2 regions of the Sporosarcina sp. E16_3 genome follow, and region 1 is predicted to be linked to the other one. Evidence: riboswitches for the same ligand, from Rfam matches in the RefSeq annotation. Region 1 holds a riboswitch; the other holds the start of a gene.
What was found. A riboswitch is a leader RNA that binds a small molecule or an ion and turns the genes downstream of it on or off. The one in region 1 is predicted to bind lysine.

Region 1 (5,630 bases):
TGCGGATAATGAAGGAAATTACTTCGCGGTTTTGGAAAAGAAGTGAATTTCTAATTATATATATTGAACCATGTCTGTTTATTAATTATTTATTTGCATAATCGGTCCGCTTACGGCTAACTATTCATGACAGATTTACTGAGGGGTTCTATTGTTGTGGTTAGAAGTGACTCCGTCACTTCTAACCACAATATTTTCAGTCATCCTGTTGTGAATAGTTGCCTGTCGCGCACCTACAATGTTCAAGTGCAAAATGCAGTTATGTTTGAAAGAATGGAATAGATGACTTTCTATAGGGATTGTAAGTGCCCGAAGATGCAATTTCGGGCACTCTTGCACGTTGTACAATGTGTTTCTTGCTTACTTTTAACATAGAGTAGTCATCTAATTATGTGATGTCTACTTGAAAGTCATTCTTTTTTAATAAATAAAGAAAAAACTATATAGAAAGTTTCAGCCGCCAAAATTGCATCTTTGGCGGCTTTTCTCCAGCTAAGGAGCCGGTATTCTTTCGTCCCAAAAAGCTTCAGCACTTCGTTTATCTGTGTTTTAGAAGAGCGACGGATGAAGGACCACCATACGATTACCGAAAAGACTGCGTAGTGATGCGACAAAGACGCATCACTACACGCCCAGACATCTCGGTAATCTTATAGAAGTCATTCAATCCGAAGCGATTCCAAAACAACTATACACGTAGCGCCCAGTAGGTGATCATGTTATTCACTAGTTACTTTTGGTTAATCAACATACGTGATATTGAACAAATGAATACCTATATAAACTGAGCGGAGGCATCCCCTAGCGCCGTAGCGGCCTTGAAGGGAATCTTTATTCCAACTTATGTAGAAAATGTTTGGCAGAGGACTTCAGGAAGGTTTGTCAATACGAGAAGACTATGAGAGGATATAAGCATATAACGAATGGAGGAAATGAATTATGCCGAATTTACCAAACTGCCCGAAATGTAGTTCTGAATATACATATGAAGATGGAGACCTTTTCGTTTGCCCGGAATGTGCCCATGAGTGGTCTTTAGGAGCAGAAACTGGGAATGTTGAAGAGCAAAAGATTTACAAAGATTCAAATGGAAATGTTTTAAACGATGGCGATTCTGTAACAGTTATCAAAGATCTTAAAGTAAAAGGAAGTTCATTAGTTGTTAAAAAAGGAACAAAAGTAAAAGGGATACGTTTAATTGATGAAGACCATGACATTGATTGTAAAATTGATGGTATTGGGGCTATGAAGTTAAAAACGGAATTTGTTAAAAAGCTATAAACACCACGTTTTACATGTGAAAAAAAGCTAGGCTCAGCGCCTAGCTTTTTTTAGTGTTTGTTACTTTGTAAAGTTATCGAAATAGCCTTGTATAAAGACGATAGGCGTACCTTTATCTCCGCTACCTGATGTTAAATCAGAAAGAGAGCCGATAAGGTCGGTAAGTTTTCTAGGTGTAGTACCTTGTGCTTCCATCGCCCCTACAAGATCGTCGTCTTTATCGGTAATGAATTGTGAAATAGCTTGTTTAAGTTCATCGCCTCTTAAATCAGCAAAGTTATTATCAGCAAGATATTTTAACTTTATTTCATTAGGTGTACCGTCAAGTCCCGGTGTGTAAGCTGGTGATACGACCGGATCTGCTAGCTCCCATATCTTCCCGACAGGGTCTTTAAATGCTCCATCTCCGTAAATCATGACTTCGATATCTTTTCCAGTCTTTTCTTTAAGCATATGCTGTATGTTATCCACGACAGGTTGGCAATTACGTGGGAAAAGTTTAACATCGTCTTCAGTTGATTTGTTTGATCCAAGCAAACCATAATCTTCATTATAACCACTGCCATCAATAGACTCAGCTAATATGTCATCAAGGCTATAAATGTTAATGCCACCATTTTCTTTTAATATTTTTTTAGTTCTAAATCTCGTGTGTATATCACAAGTAAGAACATGTTTTGTATAATCTAAAATGGTTTTTGGACTATTTGAGAATATAACTTCACATTCAACGCCGTATTCTTCAACTAATGATTTGTAGTAATCAATATAGTCAACGCCAGTAAAAGTATGTTTATTATAGCCAAAGTGGCCGCGGAATTGTTCTTCTGTTAAAACATCTGTCCAAGGATTAATACCTTTTTCGTCAAGCATGTCCAGATCCACTAGGTGATTTCCAACTTCATCGGATGGATAGCTAAGCATTAAAACCACTTTTTTAACGCCTTTTGCAATACCGCGAAGGCAGATTGCAAAACGATTACGACTTAAAATAGGGAATATTACCCCAACAGTTTCTTCTCCAAACTTTGAGCTAACGTCTTTAGCAATATGATCAATCGTTGCATAATTACCTTGAGCTCGAGCAACAATGGATTCTGTTATAGAAACAATATCTTTATCATTAAATGCAAAGCCTTCAATTTCGGAAGCTTTTAACACACTTTCTACGACAATATCCTCAATATTATCTCCACGATTTATTATTGGGCAACGGAGACCCCTTGCAACTGTTCCAACTATTCTTTCCAATGGAATCGCTCCTTAGTATTACAAAGTATATTTACATTATCTAACTGTCTACCTGTACTATACAACGTATTAGTGGTATAAGTAAAATTAATATAACGAATGGTAGGTATAAGGAGTGGTTATATGGTGAGTAAATTAGATTTATATAAAATTTTTTGTAAGGTAGGAAAAAGTGAAAGTTTTTCCAAGGCAGCAAAAGATCTTTATATGACACAACCAGCCGTTAGTCAGGCAATCATGCAATTGGAAAGGGAATTAGATACCCGTCTTTTTATTAGAACACCTAAAGGAGTTTCTTTAACAAATGAAGGCAGTCTTTTATTTGAGTATGCTAATTCGGCCATTAATTTAATTCATGTCGGAGAAGAAAAGATTTTAGAGTTTAAGAATTTAACGACAGGTGAATTAAAGATAGGCGTAGGGGATACCATTTCTAGGTACTTTTTACTTCCCTATTTAGAAGCTTTTCATAATAGATACCCGAATATCAAATTTAATATCGTTAATGGTACAACATTGGAACTTTGTACGATTTTAAAATCAGGAGGGGTGGATATTGCTGTTTGTAACTTCCCGATTGATGATCCTACATTAGAACTAAGGCCGTGTATTGATATCCAGGATACGTTTGTTTACGGGGAGAGATTTAAGAAAATCTTAGCTAAACCGTTAAGCCTTCATGAATTAGTAAAACTGCCATTAATTTTTCTAGAATCAAAATCAAATTCCAGAAGGTATGTGGAGGATTTTATGATATCTAAAGGTATAAAGATTTCACCGGAATTTGAATTAGGTTCACATGATTTATTATTGGAGTTTGCTAAAATAAATTTAGGGATAGCATGTGTGACTAGAGAATTTTCCAAAGAGTACTTAACTAAAGGATTATTGCATGAAGTACAACTGATTGAAGAAATACCTAAGAGAAGTATAGGCGTATGCTTTTTAAAAAGTGTACCACTATCACGAGCTTCAACAAAGTTTGTAGAAATCGTAGAAAACAAAAATAATTAGTTCTTCTGTTTATTGCCAATTAATAAATTACTAGGCTGTTATATAACAAAGTCAGCCACTTGTTAGACCGGTTGACAGATAGAATATATTCTTGTAGAGTATGTATCATAATTGAATACAACCTCACTTTTTATAGGTGAGGTAGAGGCGCGTTATTTAACAGTCCTTAGAGGAGCTTGAGAAGCTACGATTCTAGGGAGAAGGAAATATCGCCGAAGTTTGTACTATTTCTCTGTATTACTTACTGGGTCTGCAGTTAAGAACTGTAGGACTGTCTCAATAAACGTTCCGGTTTATTGAGGTGTGCTATCTCATTATGGAAGGAAGAGGATTTAGGGCAACTATACATATTGTGATCTGAGATTATATCAGGTCTTTTTTTGTACAGGTTGGCCTTTTTAGTATATAAAGATACTTGGAAATCTAAACAAAAAGGGGGATTTTGTTCATGAAGAAAAAGTTATCATTACTACTAGCACTGTCTTTTTCAGCAATTATGCTATTAGCGGGATGCGGGGCAAGTAGTTCCGGGAGCAAAGGTTCATCGGAAGAAAAAGAAACGCTTACAGTAGGTTTGGAAGCTGGGTATCCCCCATTTAATTGGACGCAAATGGGTGATGCCAATGGTGGTGTGAAAATCGATGGCAATGCAGAATATGCAGGTGGCTACGATGTTGAAATTGCGAAAAAGATTGCGGATGGCTTAGGGATGGAATTAGTGGTTGTGAAAACGGAGTGGGATGGTCTTGTACCCGCATTAGTATCTGGTAAAATCGATGCGATTTTTGCAGGGATGTCACCGACAAAAGAGCGCAAACAGACCATTGACTTCTCTAATAACTATTACACGTCAAACTTTGTAATGATTGTCAAAAAAGGTGGATCGTATGAAGGGGCTACTTCCATCCAAGACTTCTCTGGAGCAAAAATAACTGGTCAGTTAAATACATCTCACTATGGGGTAATCGATCAAATTAAAGACGTGAAAAAACAACCCGCATCAGATAACTTTCCTGCAATGCGTGTTGCCCTGGAATCAGGCGTGATTGATGGATATGTATCTGAACGTCCAGAAGGAATTAGTGCTACTTCAGCAAATGATAAGTTTGCAATGGTCGAGTTTACAGATGGGTTTGAAGCGGATGAAGAAGAAACGGCAGTGGCAGCCGGACTGAAAAAAGGCAGTGAATTAACAGACAAGATTAATGATATCTTAGCAGATATTTCAGAGGAAGAACGTCAAAGTATTATGGATGCCGCTATTAAAAATCAGCCAGCGGCTAAATAAGGGTGAAGTGGTACCGGCTGCATTTATTTGCAGTCGGTTTTATGTATGAACTAGGGGGAAAAGTATGAGCTTTGAGTGGATGTTATCATTAATTATTAATAACTGGCCGATGTTCCTTCGTGGAGCAGGAATGACACTCTTAATTTCCATAATTGGTACTATATTAGGTGGAGTTATTGGTTTAGTAGCAGGGGTTATTCGTACGATACCCGCGCCAGAACGACGGGTAAAAAGGATCTTTTTAAAAATAGTTAACGTAATTCTAACTATGTACATAGAATTTTTCCGTGGAACGCCAATGATTGTACAAGCTATGGTCATTTATTATGGTTCTGCTTTAGCTTTTGGCATAGATATCGACCGAACAGCTGCAGCTATATTTATCGTATCAATTAACACAGGGGCTTATATGGCTGAAATTGTTCGAGGCGGTGTACTTTCTGTTGAAAAAGGACAATTTGAAGCAGCACAAGCGGTTGGTATGAATCATGTCCAAACGATGCTAAACGTTGTATTACCACAAGTGATTCGTAACATTTTACCGGCAACTGGAAATCAATTTATCATTAATATTAAAGATACATCCGTATTGAATGTAATTGGTGTAACAGAACTATACTTTCAAACAAAAACCGTGGCAGGAATCAGCTTCAAATATTTTGAGCCATTTTTCATCGCGTGTATTTTGTATTTCATCATGACATATGCCGTGACACTAATTCTACGATATTTCGAAAGAAGATTAGAGGGTCCAGAAAATTACAGTATGATAGGTCAACCAGCACAAGTGATTGGA
Region 2 (5,630 bases), on a different contig from region 1:
TTTTTGAAGGAGAATGGTAATGGAATTTATCTTATTGGCCGTTATCGGTCTAGCAGCAGGAATTGTCGGGGCGCTTGTCGGATTAGGTGGCGGTATCATTCTGGTACCAGCGACACTTTTCGTTGGCATCAATCTTGGTTTAATCGATGGAATTACACCGCAAACAGTCGTTGGGCTTTCTGTTGTCATGATGATTTTTACGGGGTTAGCGTCAACACTCTCTTATATGAAGACAAAAACAATTGATTTTAGAAGTGGGTTGATCTTTTTCTTAGGAAGTGCTCCCGGGACTCTTTTTGGTGCATTTGTGAATAAAGGGCTCGACCTGCCATCATTCAATCTCTATTTTGGTATTTTACTTATTCTATTATCGACACTTCTTCTGGTTCGTAAGTATTTGAAACCGGTCAACTGGTTTGTCAATCATGGTAAAAAGAGAACTTTCACAGATAATACAGATCAGACTTTTATTTATGGTTACCCTGTTTGGTTCGCATTATTGCTGACATTTGGCGTTGGGTTTGCATCGGGTCTTTTCGGCATTGGCGGAGGTTCGATAATCGTACCAGCGATGATCCTTCTTTTCTTATTTCCACCGCATGTTGCGGTCGGTACATCCATGTTCATGGTATTCTTATCGGCTCTTGTCAACTCAATCACGCATATCTCTCTTGGCAATGTGCCGTGGCTTTATACGATTCCAGTCATTCCAGCCGCCTATATTGGTGCTAAGATAGGTGCTCACCTAAATCAAAAGATGAAATCCGAGACGCTTGTTGTTGCACTGCGAGTTATCTTACTATTACTTGGAATCCGATCAATTATTGACGGACTTATGGGGTGACATATGAATCACGGGACTGAAACAATTCATTTCTATCATACGAATGATATTCATAGTCATTTTGAAAGTTGGCCGCAAATCAGTCGATTTCTTTGTGACGAAAAACGTAAGCATTCAATAGAAGGAGATGCTTGCTACCACTTCGACATGGGTGATCATGTTGATCGTTCCCATCCTTTTACGGAAGGGACAAAAGGGCAAGGGAATATCCGTTTGTTGAATGAAGCGGGCTATGACGCTGTTACGATTGGTAACAACGAAGGAATTACAATGTCAAAAGAGGCATTGTCTGCTCTCTATGAGGATGCCAAGTTTGATGTTATCTTGAGTAATTTATTCGAAGAAGATGGTAGCCGACCAAAATGGTTATTGCCTTATACAATCTATGTCACAGAGCTAGGTACGAGAATTGGTATTATAGGGGCTACGGCAGAATACAAAGCCTTCTATTCGAAGTTAGGTTGGCAAATAACACCGCCCCGTGAAAATTTAAAACTTGTTGCTGAAAGCATTGCAGATGAAACGGATATGATTGTTTGTCTATCACATATGGGGATTCATGAAGATGAATTGCTTGCTGTAGAATGCCCCGAAATCGATATCATTTTCGGTGCGCATACGCATCATCTTTTTCATGAAGGCAAATTGATAGGTAACACCCTTTTGGCTGCAACAGGTAAATATGGCGAATATGTGGGGCATGTAACCGTGAAATTTAACGCGGATACAAAAGAAGTTTTACAAAAGACTGCACAACTTGTCAGGGCAGATTCAGTTAATAGCAATGAAGAGGATATTGAAAAAGTAAATAAGCTAATCAAAATGGGAAAACAAGCGATGGAGGAACAAGTTTTTTATAATCCTTCTCATTTATCCCAAAATCTATTTGATGGTAGTCCGCTGTCCTCTTTCTTTGGCAGGGCCCTCATTGCGTACTCGCAAGCGGATTGTGCCATGTTTAACGCAGGGATCTTTTTAGGTAGCCTAGATAAAGGTTGGGTGACAAAAGAGGATTTACACTCACTTCTACCTCATCCAATCAATTTATGTCTTATTACACTGGATGGATCAGAATTAAAAGATGTTTATGAGCTGTCGTTAACGAAAGAGTGGCCGCAAATTGAAATCAAAGGGCTTGGTTTCCGAGGAACTATAATGGGTGCAATGATTCACGAAAGACTGTATAAAAATAGATATGGTCAGCTTTTTGCGGGGAATAGGGAAGTTGTAGCAGGTGAAAAATACACACTTGCAACACTGGATATGTTCACGTTCGGTTTTTTCTTCCCATCGCTTAAACATGCAGAAATTGAGTACTTTATGCCCGAGTTAATCAGGGATATTGTTGGTTGGTACGGAACTATACTATTCAAAGAATGAACGACTTCCTCCTTGCATAATGTATAGCAGGAGGGAGTCGTTTTGAGATTTAATGGCCAGGTCACTAGAAAGTCTAGGAAAAAGAAACGTAAACTGTTACCCCTTCTTATTCCTGCGTTTATTATCGCGATTGCCCTTTTTATATATTTTATCAATGCGAGGCTTACTCCGATTTATGTTGACTATGCAGAGGTACAAACACAAAGAATCGCATCTCATGTTATCAACAAAGCCATCAATTCACGGACTGTCAATGTCCTTGACGTCAATGATATTATCGTGAATGTCCCGAATGATTCTAAGGGAATGATTAAATTCAACACAGAAATAATCAACAGAGCATCAGCAGAGATACATGGTCTTGTCGAGGCCCACCTTCAACAGGCTGAATCGGGAAATCTAGCAATATTACCAACAGAAGAGATCGAATTTGACCCGCAAGCGATGGAAAGTGGCGAGGGAGTTGTCTTTTTTGTCCCTCTTGCTCAAGCGGCAAATATTCCATTACTAGGGAACTTGGGGCCGAAAATACCGATTCGTTTCCATGTCATAGGTCAAGTTCAGTCGACAATAGATACAAAAATAAGTGAATTTGGTATTAACAATGCTCTTGTTGAAGTGAATATACTATTGACAGTAAATGTCCAAATCATTGTCCCGCTTGCAACAAAGCAAAGTGTAGTGACACAAAGAATACCAGTAGCTATGGGTCTTATCCAATCAACTGTGCCACAAATCTATACGACTGGTAGTGGGAATCCGCCATCAGTTGAAGTTCCTGCCCCTCCCGTGAAAGAGGAATGACAAGGGACTTGAAAATGCTGTGGATAACTGATAGGCTAGTAAAGGATTGAAATATCGATTGGGTAGAGGCTGCATTGCTTATTAGTCACACACGCGAGATTGACACCGATGACCGTGTGTAAAAGGAAGCTTTGCCGAAGTTTGGTAGGATTGTCAGGATCTATCAAACTGGGGTTATTCCGAATAGGGATAACACTGTCATACATCTTTGAACATGTATGATGAGCTACAAGTCGTGAGTTAGATAAGCAGTATTAGTTATCCAACAAACGAAACGTAGATAAAGCCGGCTCCTGATGCACTCTGCTGAGTGTAGTTAGTAGCCGTATTTTTATTCCCCCTATACAGGGCCTCAACCCGACTAAATGGAGGAATAGTAGATGATAGGAACATGGGTATCAATTTTACCACCACTAATCGCAATTATTATGGTGTTTGCAACTAAGCGAGTGCTGTTGTCGCTCGGAACAGGAATAGTCTCAGGCGCATTACTCACGGCGTCATTCGGACCTGTCGAATCGCTGAAGAACTTATGGGAATCGGTCAAGGCTACATTTTGGGATGGTGGACTTAATACAGGAAATATTTATATTATCCTTTTCATTCTTCTATTAGGAGTTATCACTGCATTTGTTAGTTTGTCTGGGGGAAGCCGGGCATTTGCAGAATGGGCAGTGCGTCATATCAAAACAAAACGCGGTGCAAAATTACTCACGGTGTTTCTCGGTATTGCTATTTTCGTGGATGATTATTTTAATGCATTGGCAGTGGGGCAAATTGCTCGGCCGATTACAGATCAGCATCGCGTTTCCAGAGCGAAATTGGCTTATTTAATTGACTCCACGTCAGCACCGATTTGTGTCATTTCTCCTATCTCCAGTTGGGGCGCTTTTTTAATCGGGCAACTTGCACTAATATTTGGCGGCGCTGCAGCAATTAGCTATTCGCCACTATCTGCCTTTGTCATGATGGCGCCTATGAATTTTTACGTTATCGCAACACTTGCAATGGTATTTTTCCTTGCATGGACGAATTTCGATCTATTCGAAATGAAAAAACATGAACAGCGTGCGACAGAAACAGGTCAATTGTTTGATCCTGATAAAGTTATTCCAGGTCAGCTGAAAGAGGAATTCCCTGTACATGCACATGGTCGCGTTCGGGATTTGGTCGCACCAATCGTTACACTAGTTGCAGTGACATTTGCAGTGATGGTTTGGACAGGTTATAAAGCGGGCGGATCAATGAACGTTTTGTCGATTTTTGAAAATACGAATGTCTCTCTTGCATTACTATCTGGTGGGATTTTCGCCACGCTGATAGCGGTAGTATTATATATGCAACAGATGAAAAATAATGAAACGGCAAGCTATTCTCTTATTGGCAGTGCCTTTACAAATGGATTGAAAGCAATGATGCCACCTGTACTGATTCTTATTTTTGCGTGGTCATTATCTTTCTTGATTGGAAAACTGGAAACAGGTCTATATTTATCAGAGCTTGTACTGAAATCAAATATACCGGTTTCATTCCTGCCAGTCATCATGTTTATCCTTGCTGGTATTATGGCCTTCTCAACAGGAAGCTCATGGGGATCGTTTGGTATTCTTATGCCGATTGCAGGAACCATAATGATTGACGCGGCACCAGAAATGTTACTACCTGCGCTTGCAGCAGTTCTTGCAGGAGCGGTTTTCGGTGATCACTCTTCACCGATTTCTGACACGACGATTCTATCATCTACAGGTGCAGGATGTAACCATATTGATCATGTTTCGACACAGTTTCCGTATGCGCTGATTTGTGCTGTAGTAGCTACATTGGGCTATATCATACTGGGTATTACGGGGTCCATATGGATTGGTCTAGTTGGTGTCATTGTTATTCTTGTAGTATTGTTTTCTATGTGGACGATGAAAGCTAGAAAAAACGTAGGACAGCAGTCTTTATAATAGTAAATGATTGGAAGCGGCGAGTTTTTTTGCCGCTTCTTTATTATGTCTGAAATAGTATTTCGACAAAAAAAGTTTTGACAATAGTCAGATAGGTATATATACTAGGTGTTAAGACTAATATAATCAGAAAATGGCGAACTTCCACTCAATGGTTAATTAAAAGAATTAGGAAAGGATGATTGCGAATAACCGATTTTCCTGTCAATCGAAAGACTTATTTGAAGGAATTGAACTGCGAAAGAAGAAATTAGAAAAATCGCTATAGACCGAATAGGAAGATTGTTTTACAATAGGCATGTAAGAGGAAACAAAATGATATCTTCCGGAAAGCTAAATCGTTTGTCATTACTCGTACGATTTAAATTGTCGGAAGTATCAATCAAAAGGGGGATTTTATATGAAATTGAAAAAGTTTGTAAGTGTATTTGCTGCTTCGGCTTTAGCAGTCGGATTGTTGGCAGGCTGTGGTGCGGGGAACAAAGCTGAAGAAGGAAGCACAGGTGGAACTAAGGGTGGCGATACGATTAAAATCGGAGTCAACCTTGAATTATCAGGTGCTGTTGCCTCTTATGGTACTTCAGAACTATCGGGAATTGAACTTGCAGTTGAAGAAATTAACGCAGCAGGTGGAGTTGACGGTAAGAATC

Region 2: another riboswitch for lysine. It lies ahead of I2483_RS11015 (Na+/H+ antiporter NhaC family protein); the one in region 1 lies ahead of I2483_RS08845 (transporter substrate-binding domain-containing protein).

What each region holds. Positions count from the first base shown of each region.
Region 1 covers NZ_JADPRX010000011.1:44,219-49,848, reverse strand. Annotated here, with positions in the region: gene I2483_RS08865 (VOC family protein) at 1-46, shown strand, start outside; gene I2483_RS08860 (zinc ribbon domain-containing protein YjdM) at 940-1,281, shown strand; gene I2483_RS08855 (coenzyme F420-0:L-glutamate ligase) at 1,342-2,532, opposite strand; gene I2483_RS08850 (LysR family transcriptional regulator) at 2,656-3,546, shown strand; lysine riboswitch at 3,681-3,863, shown strand; gene I2483_RS08845 (transporter substrate-binding domain-containing protein) at 3,995-4,834, shown strand; gene I2483_RS08840 (amino acid ABC transporter permease) at 4,899-5,630, shown strand, end outside.
Region 2 covers NZ_JADPRX010000016.1:45,514-51,143, reverse strand. Annotated here, with positions in the region: gene I2483_RS11035 (DUF72 domain-containing protein) at 1-20, shown strand, start outside; gene I2483_RS11030 (sulfite exporter TauE/SafE family protein) at 20-844, shown strand; gene I2483_RS11025 (bifunctional metallophosphatase/5'-nucleotidase) at 848-2,224, shown strand; gene yunB (sporulation protein YunB) at 2,267-3,028, shown strand; lysine riboswitch at 3,084-3,265, shown strand; gene I2483_RS11015 (Na+/H+ antiporter NhaC family protein) at 3,409-4,980, shown strand; gene I2483_RS11010 (ABC transporter substrate-binding protein) at 5,381-5,630, shown strand, end outside.